Regions from separate parts of the Neorhizobium sp. LMR1-1-1.1 genome, predicted to be linked through region 3. Evidence: riboswitches for the same ligand, from Rfam matches in the RefSeq annotation. Region 3 holds a riboswitch; each other region holds the start of a gene.
The links. Region 3 has a riboswitch for cobalamin ahead of MRBLMR1_RS23845 (energy-coupling factor ABC transporter permease). Riboswitches for the same ligand answer to the same signal wherever they lie in the genome.
Positions count from the first base shown of each region.

Region 1: it holds a riboswitch for cobalamin, as region 3 does, so the genes downstream of both, MRBLMR1_RS16680 (aromatic ring-hydroxylating oxygenase subunit alpha) here and MRBLMR1_RS23845 (energy-coupling factor ABC transporter permease) in region 3, are expected to answer to the same signal.
Region 2: it holds a riboswitch for cobalamin, as region 3 does, so the genes downstream of both, MRBLMR1_RS29000 (DUF1636 domain-containing protein) here and MRBLMR1_RS23845 (energy-coupling factor ABC transporter permease) in region 3, are expected to answer to the same signal.

Region 1 is NZ_JBEGHE010000025.1:738,642-745,292, forward strand. It holds gene MRBLMR1_RS16670 (L-threonylcarbamoyladenylate synthase) at 1-690, opposite strand, end outside; gene MRBLMR1_RS16675 (DUF6656 family protein) at 722-1,330, opposite strand; cobalamin riboswitch at 1,481-1,713, shown strand; gene MRBLMR1_RS16680 (aromatic ring-hydroxylating oxygenase subunit alpha) at 1,805-3,049, shown strand; gene MRBLMR1_RS16685 (NmrA/HSCARG family protein) at 3,100-3,999, opposite strand; gene MRBLMR1_RS16690 (winged helix-turn-helix transcriptional regulator) at 4,090-4,503, shown strand; gene MRBLMR1_RS16695 (BA14K family protein) at 4,599-5,084, shown strand; gene MRBLMR1_RS16700 (BA14K family protein) at 5,256-5,729, shown strand; gene MRBLMR1_RS16705 (transporter) at 5,792-6,651, opposite strand, start outside.
Region 2 is NZ_JBEGHE010000080.1:162,361-169,011, forward strand. It holds gene cobN (cobaltochelatase subunit CobN) at 1-778, opposite strand, end outside; gene cobW (cobalamin biosynthesis protein CobW) at 801-1,850, opposite strand; gene MRBLMR1_RS29000 (DUF1636 domain-containing protein) at 1,847-2,275, opposite strand; cobalamin riboswitch at 2,380-2,605, opposite strand; cobalamin riboswitch at 2,665-2,893, shown strand; gene MRBLMR1_RS29005 (CbtB domain-containing protein) at 2,932-3,108, shown strand; gene MRBLMR1_RS29010 (CbtA family protein) at 3,122-3,895, shown strand; gene cobO (cob(I)yrinic acid a,c-diamide adenosyltransferase) at 3,892-4,506, shown strand; gene MRBLMR1_RS29020 (cobyric acid synthase) at 4,510-5,967, shown strand; gene cbiB (adenosylcobinamide-phosphate synthase CbiB) at 5,951-6,651, opposite strand, start outside.
Region 3 is NZ_JBEGHE010000047.1:120,019-126,669, forward strand. It holds gene radA (DNA repair protein RadA) at 1-1,322, opposite strand, end outside; gene alr (alanine racemase) at 1,427-2,599, opposite strand; gene MRBLMR1_RS23840 (ClbS/DfsB family four-helix bundle protein) at 2,834-3,358, shown strand; cobalamin riboswitch at 3,445-3,639, shown strand; gene MRBLMR1_RS23845 (energy-coupling factor ABC transporter permease) at 3,674-4,351, shown strand; gene MRBLMR1_RS23850 (replicative DNA helicase) at 4,404-5,906, opposite strand; gene rplI (50S ribosomal protein L9) at 6,215-6,651, opposite strand, start outside.

The sequences.
Region 1 (6,651 bases), on a different contig from region 3:
GAGCATGCCCGGCGCCTCGATGATCGCGGCAGGGCCTGAGCGACGCTCAAGGTCACGCCCGGCAACATCGGCGATATGCATGGCCGCAAGACCACCGGGCCTCAGAAGCAGGATCGCGCCGGTTTCGGGATCGACGCGGATGATCGTCGACTCGACGCCGACTGGCGAAGAGCCGCCGTCGATGATCAGTTGAAGCTTGTCGCCGAGGTCGTCCATCACATGGCGTGCCGAGGTCGGGCTGATCTTGCCGGACGTGTTGGCGCTTGGTGCCGCAAGCGGCCGGCCGAAATCGCGGATCAGGTCGTTGGCAAAACCTTCCGGGCAGCGAAGCCCGACCGTTTCCAGCCCCGCGGTTGCCAGCGGATGGATGGTGCTGTCTTTCCTGAGCGGCAGGACAATGGTCAGCGGACCGGGCCAGAAGGTTTCGGCCAACTTTCTCGACGCCGGATCGAACACCGCGTACCGCTCGGCCATCTCGATATCGCAGACATGGCAGATGAGCGGATTGAACTGCGGACGCCCCTTGGTCTCGTAGATGTGCGAGATCGCATCGGCGCGCGTCGCATCCGCGGCAAGGCCGTAGACCGTTTCGGTCGGAATGGCGACGGGAAAACCGTCATTGAGCACGCGGCTTGCCTCGCTGATGGCGCGCTGGGGCTCATGGGTGATGTTTATGATTTCGGCTGTCATGCCGCTGTCAATACAGCGGAGTGCCCGTGCTTTAAAGCCTTTTGATGATTTCGCGCACTGCGGCACTGGGCGCGCCGAGCATCAGAACGTTGCGCATCGCCTCGCGCGGGCTGTTGGTCTGGAACAGAAGCCCGTTCTTGCGCCATGTCCGGTCGATCCGCGCCTGTTCGCCTGCTTCGCCTTCCACCGCGACGGCGAAATACATGCGGGAATTCCGTGGATTGATTCGGGCGAAAAACACCTCGTCGCCGCCGATCTCGGAAGAGAAGTTGGCGATGTAGAATGACCAGCTGACCATCGCATCCTGCGAAAAGAAGGTACGTGCTGCGGTCACATGGCAATAGCCCAGATGCGGGCTACCCTCCAACGTGCGGTGAAAGATGATCTTCGGCAGGTGGATAGACCGGTGAAAGCTGTTCAGCCGCTTATGCGTGGTTTCGCCGGCCGTTTCGAGCTTCTTGCCTGTCTTTTCAGCCACTTCGTCATGGGTGAGATAGCGACGTTCGTCGGGAACCCAGACAGGGCGGGAGCGTGGAATTCTGCCGGTTCGCAGGAATTCCGTATGGGCATTGCCGCTGCTTGGCGGCATCATCAAGGGCCTGGGCCTGTTGACTTCGTAATAACGGAGCTGTCCTGGCATGGTGGCGGCTCTTCCCAATGAATTTTCAAGAACACTATTAGCAAGACCTTAACAGTTGGTTTCTCCCGCAATCGGATGCTATTGCGCGATCGTCGCCAATGCAGTGGCCGATGTCGCAATGTCGTCTATGCGACAGGCCGGCGTCCCGCTTAAATATGACAAAGCTCAAGGTGCCGCCTCGCTAGGGGAAGCGGAAAATTGGGAAGCCGGCGGGTCGACGAGATCTATCCGGCGCTGCCCCCGCAACGGTGGTGGAGTTTAAGGCATGGTAGGGGGCGACCCCGGCCACTGGGACAGAGCCGAACGGCCGACCGGGAAGGTGCCATGCAGTCCTTTTGGGACAACTCCTCAGCCCGGAAACCAGCCTGAGCTTGATGACACCGGTCGCGGAGGGCGCACGGGACGGGAATTGGCTGCATTGATTGTTGCCGGCTTGTCCATGCCCTGAAGCTTGCTTGTATTGCGAGGAAGCATATGGACATTCACAATCAGGTTCTGCGGCAGCTGAAGAACCGCCGCGAAGGTTTCAGCCTGGAACAGCCCTTTTATATCGATCCCGATTATTACAAGCTCGATCTTGAGATGATCTGGTATCGCGACTGGTTGTTTGCCGGCCACGATTGCCAGATCAACAAGGCGGGCATGTATTTTACCCTGCAGGTTGGCGACTATCCGGTTCTCGTCATCCGCACGCGCGAGGGTGATATCCGCGCCTATCACAATACCTGCCGCCATCGTGGCCACCGCGTCTGCACCAAGGAAACGGGTTCTGCGACCCGCCTCGTCTGTCCCTATCACCAGTGGACCTACCAGCATGACGGCTCGCTGATGTCGGCCCGTCATATGGGCGATAATTTCGACAAGAAGCAGTTTGGATTGAAACCCGTCCACTGCCAGGTGGTTGCCGGCTACATCTTTATCTGCCTCGCAAAGGAAGCCCCGGATTTTGCTCCGGTTCGCGCAACGGTCGAGCCTTACATGGCGCCGCATCGCCTGCCCGAAACGAAGGTTGCCGCCCAGAACACGATCATCGAAAAGGGCAACTGGAAGCTCGTCTGGGAAAACAATCGCGAGTGTTATCACTGCGCCGGTAACCATCCGGAACTCTGCCGCACCTACCCGGAAGCGCCGACTGCGACCGGTGTGCAGGGCGCCGGCGACGATCCGTTCATTTCCGAACACTGGAGCCGCTGTGAAGCGGCCGGCCTGCCGAGCACGTTCAACATGTCGCCGGACGGCCAGTTCCGCGTGGCGCGCATGCCGCTGATCGAGGATGCCGAAAGCTACACGATGAACGGCCGGCCCGCAGTTCAACGGTCGCTCTCCGACGACGTGACGATTTCCCATATCGGCACGATGCTTCTGTTCCATTATCCCACCACCTGGAACCATATGCTGGTCGACCACGCGATCTCTTTCCGAGTCATCCCCGTCGGGCCGGAAGAGACGGCGGTCACCACCACATGGCTGGTCCACAAGGATGCGGTGGAAGGCGTCGATTACGATGTCGAGCAGCTGACCCATGTATGGAACATGACCAACCACCAGGACAGGCAGATCGTCGAGGAAAACGCCTTCGGCATCCGCTCTCCCGCCTATGAACCCGGCCCTTATTCCGAGGCGCATGAAGGCGGTGTGATGCAGTTCGTTGAGTGGTATTCGAACTTCATGATCGATCGCCTGCAGGGCAAGGACAGCACGCTTTACGCGGTGGCGTGATACTGAGCGCTCCTCCGCAATGTGCCGTCAGTTTGCGGAGGAGCCTGTTTTTACGCTGAGTGGGACGTACGATCACTCCCGATTAAGGCGTCGAAGGCTTGGTGTCCTTGGGTCGCAAGCCAGGCCCGAAAGGAAATGATCTCGGGGTTGATCTCGCGCATCGCAGCAAGGTCCACGTGATCCGCCAGCGGGCCGTTATCCAGGATCGCCGCAAGCTGACCAAGATCGCTATCGGCGGCCAGGACTTCAGCGGCAAAGCGGGAATAGATGACCGGACGACCGGCGGCCTCGCTGAAGATTTCCCCCAGCTGGCGCCCTGTAACCGTATCGCTCGCGATCTTAATCGTCCGTCCGCTGAACCGTATGCCATCGGCAAAGATCGCGGCGACGAATTTCCCGATGTCTTCCACGGCAATCAGTTGCATCGACTGGTCCGGCCTGAGGAAGAATGTATACCGGCCTTCTGAAAGGCCGAATGCCGGGTTGATCAGCATATCCATGAATATCATCGGTCTGATTATGGTTGCGGTGACCGGCAGCCGGCGGATATGCGCCTCGATCCGCGGCTTGGCGTCGAAACGGGCGATCCCGGTAGGTGTGTCGCCGGAACTGGCGCCCGAGGAATAGACGAGATGCGCGACGCCGCTTTCGGCCGCAAGATCGGCGATCCCGCACCCTATCCGTACCTCTTCGGTCTCTGACAGGTTGGCCGGCAATACGCTGAACACGCCATGGGCACTGTCCATCCCGGCGCGAAATGTATCGAGATCGGCAAATGATCCTTCAACCAGTTCGGCACCCGCCTGACGAAGGGCGACGGATTTGGGGGCCGCAATGTCTCGCACAATCGCGCGAACGGGCCATCTTGCCTTCAAAAGCGCTTCGGCGACCGCTCCGCCCTGCCGGCCGGTGGCGCCGAATACCAGGATTGGACGTTTGTCTTCTTTCATCTCAGAACCCTCGTGGTGAACACGGGGTCTCCATATATACTGTTGAAACACAGCCGGAAGACGGCACTATTTTCAGCCTCGGGCACACGGGTGATACTCTTGGACAATTCAGGTCAGAGCAAAACCGAAAGGCAGGTGACGCGCGATCAGGCTTTCCTGCCGCAACCTGCAAACGGAGTATGCGGGCGTCTGGGTGACAAGTGGACGGTTCAGGTCATCTGGCGCCTCTCGCTTGCAGAGGGTCGAAGGCTCCGTTTTTCGCATCTGAAAAGGGAAATCGACGGCATCACGCAGCGCATGCTGACACTGACGCTACGCGGCCTGGAACGCGACGGTTTCGTCATGCGACACTATTTTCCCGAGGTGCCGCCGCGCGTCGAATACGAGCTGACCGAATTGGGGGCCGGCATACTGGCGTCTCTTCAGGCCCTGAATTTCTGGATCAGGGACAACTTCTCTCGCATCGAGGAAAACCGGCGCGTTTACGACGAAGCCGGCGAATAGGGCATCTGGCATTCCTCTGCCAGGGAATATGGCGTGGAACAAATGGGCATGTCTCGCGTTCTAAATCGCTGATTATATGTCGAGGAAACATTCCCATGAACGCATTCCGCATGCGCATTGCCACCGCCTTAACGGCGGCGGCCGTTCTTGCTACGAGTTTTGTTCCGGTTTCGGCCGCACCTGTGATGCCGGTGGCACCGATGGCGGTGCAGGCCTTCGCCAGCCAGGCGACCGAGGTCCAATACCGTCGCGACGATCGTGATCGCCGCTATTATCGCCATGATCGCGATCGCCGCCACTACCGCCATGATCGACGCGCCTATCGGGAAGGATATTACAACGGCCATCGCGGATATCGCGAGCGCCGCCAAGGCTATCGGTATCACAACGGTTACTGGTTCCCGCTAGCAGCATTCGGTGCCGCTGCGATTATCGGCGGCGCCATCGCCAACCAGCCGCGTGCTTCGGGGGGCAGCCATTATCAGTGGTGCGCCAATCGCTACCGGACCTATCGCGCTTCGGATAATACCTATGTCGCCAGCGCCGGCGTCCGCCGCTCTTGCGTTTCGCCTTACAGGTAAGCGGATATCATGACGAACAAGCCCGGACGCTCACGCGGCCGGGCTTTCACATTTCCGCGCATAGCATGCATTCAGGATAAAAATCCTAGCGTTGGAATGTTTGTTGGCTATCGTGTGAGTTGGTGGCGCGGGAGGCGTCACCTCTTCAACTAAGGGAATGGAGAGTACGAAATGACTCTGTTCAAGAAATTTGCCGTTGCAGCTGTTTCAGCCGTCGTTCTTGCTGGCTCACTCGGAACCGCGCAGGCGCTGCCGCTGCCAGCCGCACCGAATGCGCCGGTCGTATCCGACGTAAGCAACGTGCAATATAATCGCGACCGCGGCTGGCGTGGCGATGGCCCGCGCCGCGGCTGGTACGGAGGTCATCGCGGTTACCGCTATCACCGTGACGGATATCGTCGTCACAATGATGGCTACTGGTATCCGCTTGCAGCCTTCGGCGCCGGCGCGATCATCGGTGGAGCGATCGCCTCGCAGCCGCGTTATGTCGAGCCCGCACCCCGGCCTGCCTATAGCGGCGGAGGCGGCTTGAACCCGCGCCACTATGAATGGTGTGCGGGCCGCTACCGGTCCTATGATAGCTATTCGAACTCGTTCCAGCCGTATAACGGCCCACGCCAGACCTGTTATTCGCCCTACTACTGAGTGGGGTGGGAAATGGCACGATAAATCAGCCCGCGCTTCGGCGCGGGTTTTTCATTTGCGCATTACAGAATGCCGACCCGCCTTAGTAGCCACCACGCGGCGGCAACCGAAAGCCCGATCGCGCCGAAGGCGAACAGCGTGCCATGCTCCAGATGCGCAAATGGCAGGCCTTCCGTATTCATCCCGAAAAAGCCGGTGACCAGCGACGGTGGCAACAGGAAGGCGGTCATCAGCGACAGGATGTAAAGGTGGCGGTTGGTTTCCGACGAAAGCTTGGAATCGATTTCCTCATGCAGCAGCCGTGCCCGTTCCTGCAGCGCATAGACATCATGATCGACCGCTTCCAGACGGCTGATCAGTCGTGATGCCGCATCATCGAAACCATCCGGCATCTCGTCCTCGTCGGAAGCCGCGGCCCGTCGCATCAGGGTCAGCACCGTTCTTAAATGCCGGTGAAGCCGCACGACGGTGCGGCGCACCGGCGCGAGCTTGCGGCGTTCGTCACGCGGTGCGTTGTCGTAGACGAAATCCTCGATCAGGTTCAGCTCTTCCGTCAGTTCCATGACAAGTGAGATCAGCGTCCGCTGGAATTCGGCAACCAGAGTCTCGAACACATCGATCGGCCGTTTGAAGCGTGCCGCATTCTTTTCCATCTGCGCCTTGAGCCGGTCGATGGAGCGCAGCGGTTGCAGGCGCGTGGTGATGATGATGCGGTCGGAGACGAAAAAATGCAGCCAGCCGATATCGCGCGTTTCGCTGTCAAACTCCTTCTGGAAGTCGATCAGCGTGCCGTAGATCAGCTGCTCGTCGAGAATGATCGCCGCATGGGTATCACGCGTGGTGAGAGCCGCAAGCACCGGCGGCGTCACACCCGGCAGGCTTTCCAGAAAGGCCGGCACCCGGCTGTCGGCAAGGTTCAGAT
Region 2 (6,651 bases), on a different contig from region 3:
GGTCAACGATCCCTTTCCCAGGGCGATAAAAACCGGCCTTCGGCATCGCAATTGCAGGCGGAATCTCATCCGCCCCGCCGCTTGCCAATGCTCCCAGTCGCTGCACCAGAAGCCGCATATTGTCCGGTCCGCCCTCGCGAAAGCAGGCGAGAATGCCGGTAAGATTTGCCTCGGAAACCGTCGAGGCGGCGGCCAGCCGCTCGTCGCGCATGCTGCATTCGCCGGGCAGCATGGCGAGCGCTATCTTCCGGCGTTTCGCCAGCCGCGACAGTTCCTCGACGCCATAGGCCCAGCGGTCGTAACCGCCGAGAATGCGCACGAGGATGACCTTTGCGTGAGCCGCCGTCTTTTCCAGCCACAGGTCGACGGACATCGGATGGCGCAGGTCGGAGAGGTTGGTGAGGGCGAGCGACGGGCTGTTGGTGTTGCCCGAGGCTTTACCCCCCTCTGCCCTACCGGGCATCTCCCTCGCAGGAGGGGAGATCGACTCGCGGCGAGGTTCCGCCCTATTCAATTGTTGAGGATTTAGCGGTGTTGCTACGTCTTGCTGATCTCCCCCCTTCTGGGGGAGATGGCTGGCAGGCAAGAGGGGGGTATCAAGGCCACGAGCCTCAGCCGTATTCCACGCGCCACGGTCAACCGCCTCCCAAGCCGCCGCAATCCCGTTCAGATCGCTGCCGGAAAAGGACAGAACCACCACATCGGCCGGTGACTGGTTGAGGTCTACCGGTTCTATAAGGTCGTCGAGCGACGACGATGTGGTGGCGAGTATGTGCATCCTTTTCCTCGGCCGGTGGCTCTTATGCCGCCAGCATTTTTTCGATCGCGGCGCGGTCGATGCCTTTTTCGCCGATCACGACGAGGCGGCTCTGGCGGTTTTCGCCAGGTGCCCAGGCGCGGTCGAAATAGTGGTTCACGCGCGATCCTACCGCCTGAACCTGCAGGCGCATCGGCTTGTTCGCGACGTCGACAAAGCCCTTTATGCGCAGCACGTTTTCCGCTTCCGCGGTCGCCGAAATACGGGCAGCCAGCGCTTCGGGGTCGGTTACCGAGGCCAGATCAATAACGAAACTGTCGAAATCGTCGTGGTCGTGGTCGAGTTCGTCGTCATGATGGGTCTTGCGGTTCTCGATATCGTCCTCGACGGCAAGGCCAAGGCCGATCAGAACGCTGGGATCAACCGCACCATTTGCAGCCGGTACGATTCTCACGGCACGCGGCAGATGCGCCTGAACTCGGCCCTTGGCGGCTGCAAGCGAAGCCTGATCGAGAAGGTCGGTCTTGGTCAGCACGATCATGTCGGCACAGGCGACTTGGTCCTCGAACACTTCTTCGACCGGATCGTCATGATCGATCGAGCTATCGGTCTGGCGCTGGGCTTCGAGCGCATCGTGGTCATCGGCAACGCGGCCTTCGGCCAGTGCTACACCATCAACGACCGCAATCACGGCATCTACTGTCACACGCGCCTTCACGGCCGGCCACTGAAACGCCTGTACGAGCGGCTTCGGCAGAGCAAGACCGGAAGTCTCGATCAGGATATGGTCAACGCGCGGCTCGCGGGCGAGAATCTGGTCGATCGCCGGCACGAAATCGTCTGCCACCGTGCAGCAGATACAGCCATTGGCCAGTTCGATGATGTTGTCGTTCGGGCAGCTCTCGATGCCGCAGCCTTTCAGCACCTCGCCATCGATGCCGACATCGCCGAATTCGTTGACGATGATCGCCAGCCGCTTGCCGTCCAGCTTTTCGATCAGGTTGCGGATCAGCGTGGTCTTGCCGGCGCCGAGAAAGCCGGTAACGACGGTGCAGGGAACCTTATCGAACTTAGGGGCGAAGTTTTCGCTCATGAAGGCATGTCCTCGTGGTGATGAAAGGGTGGGATACGGGCCGTCATGCCTTTTCCACGAAGGCACATCGGGCGGCCGCGAAGGGGCAGGAAACCGCGCTCGTCTTCGGCCAGCATCATCGCGCCGGTGACGATGTCGTCGGCATTTTCGGTGGAGAGGTGGCCAAAGACATAGGACCAGCCGGAACGGTGGTTGAAGGCCGCACTCGGGCTCTTATCGCAATTGGCAAGGCAGGTGACCGGCTTGACGGTAAGGGGCTTGCCCTCAGCTGCCAGTTTCAGCGCTTCGATCAGGCCGATACCGGGGCGGGCCTCGCTGTCCGTCGCCTCGCGGCAATTGGTGCAGACGAAGATCGTCACGTCGACGTTGCCGGCATTGCCGCCGACGGTCGTTCCGGTTTCGTCTTTTCGCGCATCATCTGTCATCAGGCCGCACTACCGCCGGGTTACTCAAGTCGGGGTGCGGAACAGGAAAGCCAAGCCATCCTGCAGCGATGATTGAAGCCTTTGCCGGAGCACCCCGCCCGGAAAAGCACGATTTTCAAACGGCAGGTCTCCTGGCTCGCGGGTCGTCACCATCCGCCTGCCTTCCCAGAAGGGTCCATGGCCGGACCTCTCCAGTGGCGTCTCTGGCGTGATGGCTCGCCGCACACAGTTGCGGGGGCAGCCGCGGCATTGGACGTTTTATCGGTCCGCACCGCATTCTCTCTTAGCCCCTGCCGTTGCCGGCAAGGGACCGTCGTGGCGCTCAAGTAAGCGTTCCGCGGTCAAACTGTCAATGTCGCAAAGGCGATTGCCGATAGAACCGAATTGACTATAGTGGATCTGTCTTTGGTGCCCGGAAGGGTTACTCAAGGGAATGCGGTGCGACGATCTTTCGTCAAACCCGCGGCTGCCCCCGCAACTGTAAGCGGAAAGCCTTTGCCCAAAACGGCCATCCGGTCGTCAAGCCACTGGAGCAATCCCTTTACGGATTGAACTGGGAAGGCGGGTGAAGGCGCCCGATCCGCGAGCCAGGAGACCTGCCAGAGACATTCGGCAATGGTAACAGCCCTCGGGTGGAGGGCAGAAAGACGAAGTCCATGGTTACGAATTCTGCTGCAGCCGCAGCCAGCGTTTCCGCATCAAAAATCATTCCTCTCGGCATGTCGGCCCTTCTTGGCCTGTTCATGGTCGGTTTCGTCGGCTTTTCGCATCTGGAAGTCGTACATAACGCCGCTCACGATACGCGCCATTCGCTGGCCTTCCCCTGCCACTAAGAGGAATTTCAAAATGTCGTTGTTTCGTAACATCGTCCTTGCGGCGGTGGTCGCCGGGTTATTGTCCGGCCTGCTGATGACCGTGATGCAGAGTTTTTCCACCGTGCCGCTGATCCTGCAGGCGGAAACTTTTGAAAATGCCGGTGGCGAAGAGGCCGGACACAGCCATTCGCATGACGCAGCGCCTGCCATCGGTGCGGCCCAACCAGCTGCCGCCGATCACCATCATGACGAAGAAGCGTGGGCGCCTGCCGATGGTTTCGAGCGTTTCATCTATACCGCTTCGGCCGATGTGCTCGCCGCCATCGGTTTTGCGCTCGTCGCAATAGCATTTGCCGAAGCGCTCGGCGGCTTTGGCGGCTGGCGCGGCGGTTTGATGTTCGGCATTGCCGGCTTCCTCACCGTCAGCCTTGCGCCGGGTCTCGGCCTGCCACCGGAACTTCCGGGCATGCCTGCCGCCGAACTCGGTCCGCGTCAGCTCTGGTGGGTCTCGACCGCTATCTGCACCGCTGCCGGCCTCGGTCTTCTTGCCTATACCCGTTCCGCCTTGCTGGCGGCTCTGGCGATCGTGCTTCTCGTTGCGCCGCATCTGGTTGGCGCGCCGCTTCCGCCAAGCCATGAAACGGCGGTGCCTGTCGAACTCCATGCCCGGTTCGTCAACGCCGTTTATGCCACAAATCTGATCTTCTGGGCGGTTCTCGGTGTTGCCGCTGCTGTGCTAAGGCAGAAGTTCCGCAGCGGAGAACAAGTTTCTCCGGTAACCGAAAGGGAGCTTGCAGCGCGTTGAAAAATATCGATGAAACCGCCGAGGAGCGTCATCGCGCCAAGATGGCGAACCGCAAGGCGGTTCAGGATGCAGAAGTCGCCGAGAAGACCCTGGAAAAGGGTCTTCTCATCGTCCATACCGGTCCCGGCAAGGGCAAGTCGACGGCGGCCTTCGGGCTTGCGCTACGCATGCTCGGCAACAACCGTCGTGTCGGTATCGTGCAGTTCATCAAGGGCGCATGGTCGACCGGCGAACAGCCGGCGCTTGCCGTGTTCGGCGATCGCGTCGTCTGGCATACGATGGGCGAGGGGTTCACCTGGGAAACCCAGGACCTCAAACGCGATATCGCGGCCGCGAACAAGGCCTGGGAGAAGGCACTCAAGTTGATGGCGGACGAGACGATCGGGCTGGTCATCCTCGATGAACTCAATATCGCACTTCGCTACGACTATCTTGATCTGGAAAAGGTCGTCGCCGCCTTCCAGGCCAGACGCCCTGACCTGCATGTTGTCGTCACCGGCCGCAACGCGAAACCGGCCTTGATAGAGGCGGCTGATCTGGTGACGGAGATGTCTCTGGTCAAACATCACTTCAAGGCGGGTGTCAAAGCCCAGGCCGGCATCGAGTTCTAGATCATGGTCGCTCGCTCGCTGATGTTCCAGGGAACGGGCTCCGACGTGGGCAAGTCGCTGGTCGTGGCCGGCCTTGCCCGCGCCTTCACTTTGCGCGGCCTGAGCGTCGCGCCGTTCAAGCCGCAGAACATGTCGAACAATGCTGCGGTCACCGCGGATGGCGGCGAAATCGGCCGGGCGCAGGCGCTGCAGGCGCGCGCGGCCGGCATGCCGCTCAGCGTGCATATGAACCCGGTGCTTCTGAAACCGCAGAGCGATATCGGCTCTCAGGTCGTGGTGCAGGGGCGTGTCGAGGGTAATGCCAAGGCATCCGAATATCAGCACCTGAAGCCCCGACTGCTTTCGCGCGTGCTCGAAAGCTTCGAGATCCTGCGCGCCAAGGCTGATCTGGTTTTGGTCGAGGGAGCCGGCAGCGCTTCGGAAATCAACCTGCGCCAGAACGATATCGCCAATATGGGTTTTGCCCGCGCGGCCGATGTGCCGGTGGTGCTGATCGGCGATATCGATCGCGGCGGCGTCATCGCCAGTATTGCCGGCACCAAGCTGGTCATCGATGCCGATGATGCGGCGATGATCCGCGGTTTCATCGTCAACCGGTTTCGTGGCGATCCGGCGCTGTTTGCCGAAGGCATGGATCTGATTGCCCGATTCACGGGCTGGCAATCGATCGGGCTCCTGCCGCATTTTGCCGATGCGGCACTTTTGCCGGCCGAAGATGCGCTGGGCCTTTCCCAGTCCTTTGCTCGCAAGCCGGGCGCGAAAATTCGAATCGCGGTGCCGATCCTACCGCATATTTCCAATTTCGACGATCTCGACCCGCTGGAAGCCGAGCAGGATGTGGAACTGATCCGCGTCCGTCGCGGCGAAGCCATTCCCGGTGATTGCGATCTCGTGCTGCTGGTCGGCTCCAAGGCTACGATTTCGGATCTTGCGGCGTTGCGCCAAGCCGGGTTCGATGTAGATATCGCCGCCCATCATCGCCGCGGCGGGCGGGTGCTCGGTTTGTGCGGCGGTTATCAGATGCTCGGCAAACGGCTTTCCGATCCGGAAGGGACTGAAGGTCCACCCGGCTCAGTCGATGGACTCGGCCTGCTCAATGTCGAAACCGTTCTTTCCGGCGCCAAGCGGCTTGAAGCAGTTTCGGGTTCTAGTTTCGATGGTGTTTCCTTTGCCGGCTACGAAATGCATATCGGTCGCACAGCCGGCGCGGATTGTGCCCGGCCGTTCTCGACGATCGGTGGTCAAGCGGAAGGGGCATCCTCCGCGGATGGCCGGGTCGTCGGCACTTACGTCCACGGGTTGTTTTCCGACGACAGGCAGCGGTCAGCCTGGCTCACCCGTCTTGGCGGTTCGTCTTCAGGCCTCGATTACGAGGCGAATGTCGATGCCATTCTCGATCGTCTCGCCGCCCATATGGAACGGTATCTCGATCTCAGCGGGTTGCTCAGACTTGCCACATGAGGACCGCCAGGACGCCGAAAAGGCCGATCAGCAGCATGTCGGCAATGCGGGCGATCTTCAGCGCGTCGTAGATATCCTCATAGACCAGTTCGCTGCGGCCGCCTTCGCCCATATAGCTCGCCTCGATCATCTCGCCGCCATAACTGCGCGGGCCGGCAAGCGCTATTCCCAAGGCACCTGCCATCGCAGCTTCAGGCCAGCCGGCATTGGGCGATCGATGGTTCTTGGCATCGCGGCGGATCGCCCTGATGGCATTGCTTGGCGAGGCATCGCGAACAAAAAGCGCGGCAACCACGAAAAGCGCTGCCGTGAGGCGCGAGGCAGGCAGGTTGACGAGGTCGTCGAAACGGGCGGCCGCCCAGCCGAAAGCTTCGTGGCGCGGCGAGCGGTGGCCGATCATGCTGTCGGCGGTATTGGCTGCCTTGTATGCCGCACCGGCGGGCAGGCCGCCGATCCCCATCCAGAAGGCCGGCGCGACCACGCCATCGGAAAAATTCTCGGCGAGGCTTTCGATCGCCGCCCGGCAAACTGCCGCTTCGTCCAATTGTTCGACATCGCGGCCGACAATTCTGGAGACGGCCGCCCGTCCCGCCGGCAAGCCATGGTGCTTGAGCGAGGAAGCGACATCGCGCACATGCCGCTCGAGACTCTTCTGGGCCGGGAGGCTCGCAGCGACAAGAATGA
Region 3 (6,651 bases):
GTCCAGCGGGCGCTGCCGTTCTTCGGCAGTTCCGCCGAGGTGGCAGGCAGCATGGCACCGGCAAAGCCGAGTTTTTCCGCTTCCTTCAGGCGCTGGGATGTCTGCGACACCGGGCGTACGGCGCCTGAAAGGCTGATTTCGCCGAAGAAAACACAATCGGCAGGCAGGGCTGCGCCGGCGAGCGACGAAACGAGCGCCGATGCAATCGCCATGTCGGCTGCCGGTTCCGAAATGCGGTAACCGCCGGCGACATTGAGATAGACATCGTGCTGGCCGAGCCTGACCCCGCAATGGGCTTCGAGCACGGCAAGGATCATTGCCAGACGCGAACTGTCCCAGCCGACCACGGCGCGGCGCGGCGTGCCGAGCGAAGTGGCTGCCACAAGCGCCTGCACCTCGACCAGAACCGGTCGTGTGCCTTCCATGCCGGCAAAGACGGCGGCACCCGGAGATTTGGCATTGCGCTCGCCGAGAAACAGTTCGGACGGGTTGGAAACATCGCGCAAGCCGTTATCGGACATTTCGAACACGCCGATTTCGTCGGTCGGCCCGAAACGGTTCTTTACCGTTCTAAGGATGCGATAGTGATGGCCGCGATCGCCCTCGAAATAAAGCACGGCATCGACCATGTGCTCGACGACGCGCGGACCGGCGATCTGGCCTTCCTTCGTCACATGGCCGACGAGAACCATGGCGGCACCCGTCTGCTTTGCAAAGCGGATCATCGCCTGCACGCCGGTGCGCACCTGGGTGACGGTGCCGGGGGCCGAATCTGCCGTATCGCTCCACAGCGTCTGGATGGAATCGATGATCACCAGATCGGGGCGCTTGCCTTCGGAAATCGTGGCAAGGATGTCTTCCACATTGGTTTCCGCAGCAAGCAGCACGTCCGAATCCGCCGCACCGAGGCGCTGGGCGCGCAGGCGCACCTGGGCAACCGCCTCTTCGCCCGAGACATAGATGATCCGGTGGCCGCGGCGTGAAAGTGCTGCTGCCGCCTGCATCAGCAGCGTCGATTTGCCGATGCCGGGGTCGCCGCCGATCAGCACCGCAGACCCACGCACGAAACCGCCACCGGTGGCGCGGTCGAGTTCGGAAATGCCGGTAAAGATACGCGGTGCCTGTTCGGTTTCGCCCGACAGCGTGGTCAACGCAACGGCACGGCCCTTCTTCGGTGCCTTGCCGGGACCGCCGCCGATGCCGCCCATCGGGTCTTCCTCGACGATCGTGTTCCACTCGCCGCAGCCGTCGCACTTGCCGGCCCAGCGGCTATGCACCGTGCCGCAGTTCTGGCACACGAATTGGGTTTTGGTTTTTGCCATAGATTTGATCGCCGCCTTCAATATCTCGGATACCCGCAAGAACAAAAGCGGAACCAATGGCCTTTTAAGCGAAACTGGCAGGTGATGACAAGACGGCGGTGATATCAATCGTCCGGATAAATGTAGCGCCGTTCATAACGCAGCCCGAGCGCGGTCAGAAGTTCGTAACCGATCGTGCCGCCGGCGCGTGCGGTGTCGTCGAGTGCGATGTTCGGGCCGAACAGTTCGATATAGTCACCGGTGCGGATTTCGTTTTCGGGTACGTCGGTCACGTCGAAGATCGTCAGATCCATCGTGACCCGGCCGATCACGGGCACGCGCCTGTTGGCGATGAAGCCGAAGGCGCCGGGTGCGCCGCCAGCCCGAAGCGGTACGCCGGAACCGGACAGCGAACGCAGGTAGCCGTCGGCATAACCGGCCGACACAACGGCAAGCCTGCTGTTGCGCGAGAGCTGATGGGTGGCGCCGTAGCTGACGGTCGAACCGGACGGCGCATCGCGGATCTGGATGATGCGTGCTTCCGCCTTTGCCACGGGTTTCAGCGCCTGCATACCGTTGACCGCTTCACCGCCATAGGCGGCAATTCCAGGACGGGTGAGATCGAAATGGTATTCGGGGCCGAGAAAGATGCCGGCGGAAGCAGACAGACTTGTCGGAACGCCTTCGAAAGCCGCCGCAACCCGTTGGAAAGACTCAAGCTGTGATCGGTTGAGCGGCGAGGCTGGCGAATCGCCGCTGTGAAGATGCGACATAACGAGAACGGGTGAGAAACTTGCCGGCCGCGAGACATCCTCGGCAAAGGCGATCGCTTCTTCCGCGGGAAGGCCAAGCCGGTTGAAGCCGGTATCGATATGCAGCGCACAAGGATGGTCGCCATGTTCGGCCGTGGCCGACATCCAGAAGGCCAGCTGTTCTTCGGAGATGATCACCGGGACCAGATCGTTTTCGTAAAACATCCGTTCCTGGCCCGGCCATATGCCGGAAAGCACATAGATGCGGGCATCCGGTGCATAGGTGCGCAAGGTTACGCCTTCCTGCACCGCGGCAACGAAGAAATCCCGTGCGCCGGCTTCATAGAGCGCCGTACCGCAGTCCTCGAGCCCCAGACCATAGGCATCCGCCTTGACGACTGCGGCGGTTGAAGCCCTTCCAGAGCGGCGTGCCATTTCCTTCCAGTTGTCGACGAGTGCGCCGAGATCGACCGTCAATCTCACGGGCGCGATATCGAAATCATCCAGATAGGTTTCGTCGCTGTCAAAATCGGTCTGTTCTGTCATGGCGGTCTCAACTGAATATGCTTTTGAAAATCGGAGTGGCCGATCCTAACCTTTTTGCCGGCTGGAAAAAGGCCGCGGGTAAAGAATAAGGTTCTCCGTACAGGCTTTTGACACCACAATAATTGTGCAGCAATCCTAGGGTCGGTGCCCGGCTGCGACAGCCGGACGGCTTCATATCCCGTGGATAGAGGCGTAGTTTAGACGCTGTATTTGAACAGCATCCGAAGGCACTCCATGGCTGTACCCGGTTCCAGGCAGGAACTTCTTGCGGCGGTCTCCACGACCTTCAACAGGCTTTGGGACGATCTTGCCCGCGTTCCAGGGCCCCGGGCGAGGGAGGCATCCATGCAGGGCCACATGGCAGGCTCGATGATGAGCCCGGCGGATCTCGTCGCATACCTGATCGGCTGGAACGAACTGGTGCTGAAATGGCTAGATCGGGATGACCGGGGTGAGGCGATCGATTTTCCGGAGACCGGGTTCAAGTGGAACGAACTAGGGCCGCTTGCTCAAAAATTCTACGCAGACCATGACGCACTGGACTGGCCCGAGCGGTTGGAACGACTGAGGACGGTGAGGGAGCAGCTGGTCTCGACAATCAGCAACCGGTCAAATGACGAGCTTTACGGCAAAGGCTGGTACGGCAAATGGACCAAGGGGCGCATGATCCAGTTCAACACCGCATCGCCCTATGCCAATGCAAGAGCGCGCATTCGCAAATGGCTGAAGGCCCAGGAGTGCACGCAGCAACACCTATGATCCCGTCTTGCTGCATGCGACCCTATGACAGCGCTAGATCGGTGCGATTTCGGCTGCTGTTGTTTGCTGCCTCTGCGGGAAATTGCTACCTCATTCCCGCACATGGTGCGGCCGACATCCGTTGACCGCATGGGAATAAGGGCAGCATCTGTTGAACCCGACCGCCCCCGCGACTGTGAGCGGCGAGCTTTGCGAAACACCACTGTGGCCTCGCGCCATGGGAAGGTTCGACAAGGCATCGACCCGCGAGTCAGGAGACCGACCGTGTGCATCTTATCAATCAACGACCGTCGGGTGTGACGGACAGGAGCGCACATGCATATCGAACCGGGCCTCGTAGACGGGGCCAAAATCATTCTGAGCTATGCCACTGCAGCAGGGGCGGGACTTTTTACGTTGAAGCTGGTGCGAGACACGATCCGGCAACAGGGGCTTGTCTCCTTGGTCTCGCGCACTGCAGTTACTGCAGCGGCTGTCTTCTCTTTCTTTGAGCTTCTGCCGCATTACGCAGTCGGCGTATCCGAGGTCCATTTCATTCTCGGCTCGACGCTGTTTCTGCTGTTCGGCGCAGCGCCGGCGGCAATCGGGCTGGCGCTCGGTCTGATGATCCAGGGAATGTTCTTCGCGCCGGCAGACCTGCCGCAGTTTGGAATGAACGTCACGACGCTGCTGGTGCCGTTGTTTGCGGTGAAAGCGCTGGCGGATCGTATCATTTCGCCAGGCACGGCCTATGTCGATCTCACCTATAGGCAGGCGCTCCAGCTATCGACCGCCTATCAGGCCGGTGTCGTCGCCTGGGTGGCTTTCTGGGCCTTTTATGGTGCCGGTTTCGCAAGCGAAAATCTTGTGGCGATCGGCACGTTCGGTATTGCCTATATGTCGGTCGTGCTGATCGAGCCGCTGGCGGACCTGGCCGTACTTGCCATCGCCAAGACCCTGAATGCTCTGAACGGTTCAGGCTTCGTTACGCGACGGCTTTACAACGCGGCCTGAGTTAGCCCGCGACTCTCAGCCTCGCCGGTGTACTGCCGGCGAGGCTGTTCGATCACGGTTCTTCGTATTGCGTGAAGCTCGGCTCGGCGAGGTCCGCAAAGCGCGTGAATTCGGACTGGAAGGCGAGCTTGACCGTGCCGGTCGGTCCGTGACGCTGCTTGGCGATGATGACGTCGGCCGTACCCTTGACGCGCTCCATATGTGCTTCCCATTCCGGGTATTTCGGATCGGCCAAGTCGCGGGGCTCCATGTTCTTTACATAATATTCCTCACGGAACACGAAGAGCACGACGTCGGCGTCCTGCTCGATCGAGCCTGATTCGCGAAGGTCGGAAAGCTGCGGGCGTTTGTCTTCACGGCTTTCGACACCGCGCGACAGCTGTGACAGCGCGATGATCGGCACGTTGAGTTCCTTGCCGAGCGCCTTCAGACCCGTGGTGATCTGGGTGATTTCCTGCACGCGGTTTTCACCCGACTTGCCCGAACCGGTCATCAGCTGGATATAGTCGACCACCAGGCAATCGAGGCCGCGCTGGCGCTTCAGGCGGCGGGCGCGCGCCGATAGCTGGGCGATCGAGATACCACCGGTCTGGTCGATAAACAGCGGCACCTTCTGCATCATTTGGCTGCAGGCGACCAGCTTTTCGAAGTCGGCCTCGGTAATGTCACCGCGACGGATCTTTGACGACGAAACTTCCGTCTGCTCGGAGATGATACGGGTGGCGAGCTGTTCCGACGACATTTCGAGCGAGTAGAAGCCGACGACACCGCCATTCTTGGCCTTGAACGAGCCATCGGGGGCGATTTCCTGCTCGTAGGCGGCCGCGATGTTGTAGGCGATATTGGTGGCAAGCGAGGTCTTGCCCATACCGGGGCGTCCTGCGAGCACGATCAAGTCGGAGCGCTGCAAGCCGCCCATCTTGCCGTCGAGCGACATGATGCCGGTAGAAATACCGGAAAGCTGGCCGTCGCGCTCGAATGCCTGCCCCGCCATGTCGATGGCGATCGCCACCGCGTCGTTGAACGATTGGAAACCGCCGTCGTAACGGCCGGTTTCCGCCAGTTCGAAAAGACGGCGTTCGGTATCCTCGATCTGGCTTTGCGGCGGCATGTCGAGCGGCGCATCATAGGCGATGTTGACGACATCTTCGCCAATGGTGATCAGCGCCCGGCGAAGCGCCAGGTCGTAGATCGCCCGACCGTAGTCTTCCGCATTGATGATAGAGACGGCATCGGCGGCAAGACGTGCGAGATACTGCGCAACAGTCAGGTCACCCACCTTGTCATCGGCCGGAAGAAAGGTCTTCAGCGTGATCGGGTTGGCTGTCTTGCCCATACGGATGATGTCGCCGGCAACCTCGTAAATCTTGCGATGCAGCGGTTCGTAGAGATGCGGCGGCTTCAAGAAGTCCGAGACGCGGTAATAGGCGTCGTTGTTGACCAGGATCGCGCCGAGCAGCGCCTGTTCCGCCTCGATATTGTTCGGCGCCTCGCGATAGTGCGGCGCTGCATCCTTGTTGCTGAGCGACCCCATGTTGCGCGGAACTTCGTTCATGATCTTCTACCCGTCCTGTCCGTTCAAGGCCTCGGTTCTAGTGATAACTGGACCGCACCGAAACCGTGCATTTTGCCTTCGGATGTTACCCACAGATATCCACAGCGGGCGTCATTTACGCGAAACAAAAAACGTAATGAAGCGACAAATCCGGTTGACTGTGCCTCATTCGGGCCGACGTCGCAGGAGTGGTGCGAACGGGTCGCGACTCACCGGAGCAAACGCCATCTTACCCGCAAAAAGAGACAAAAAAACGCCCGGCCTTCGTGAGGCCGGGCGCTGTCACAGACGAATCTGCGAGAGGTCTATTATTCTTCGTCGCCGTCGCGGTCAGCTTCCGGATCGAAGAAGTCTTCCGGGCGCAGTGCGTCTTCGTCAACGCCGTAGATGGCGTCAGCGGAGGTGAGGCTTTCGCCCTGTGCCTGACGCTCAGCTTCTTCAGCCGAACGTGCAACGTTGACCGAGATCTGGATCTCGACTTCTGAATGCAGGTGGAGCGTTACTTCGTGCAGGCCGATAGCCTTGATCGGGTGGTTCAGGTCGACCTGGTTGCGGCCGACGTTGAAGCCTTCTGCAGCCAGTGCGTCCATGACGTCGCGAGCAGCAACAGAACCGTAGAGCTGACCGGTTTCGCCAGCCGAACGAACGATGACGAAGGTCTTGCCGGCGAGTGCGTCGGCAACCGTCTGGGCTTCGCCCTTGCGCTCGAGGTTACGGGCTTCGAGCGTTGCGCGCTCGTTTTCGA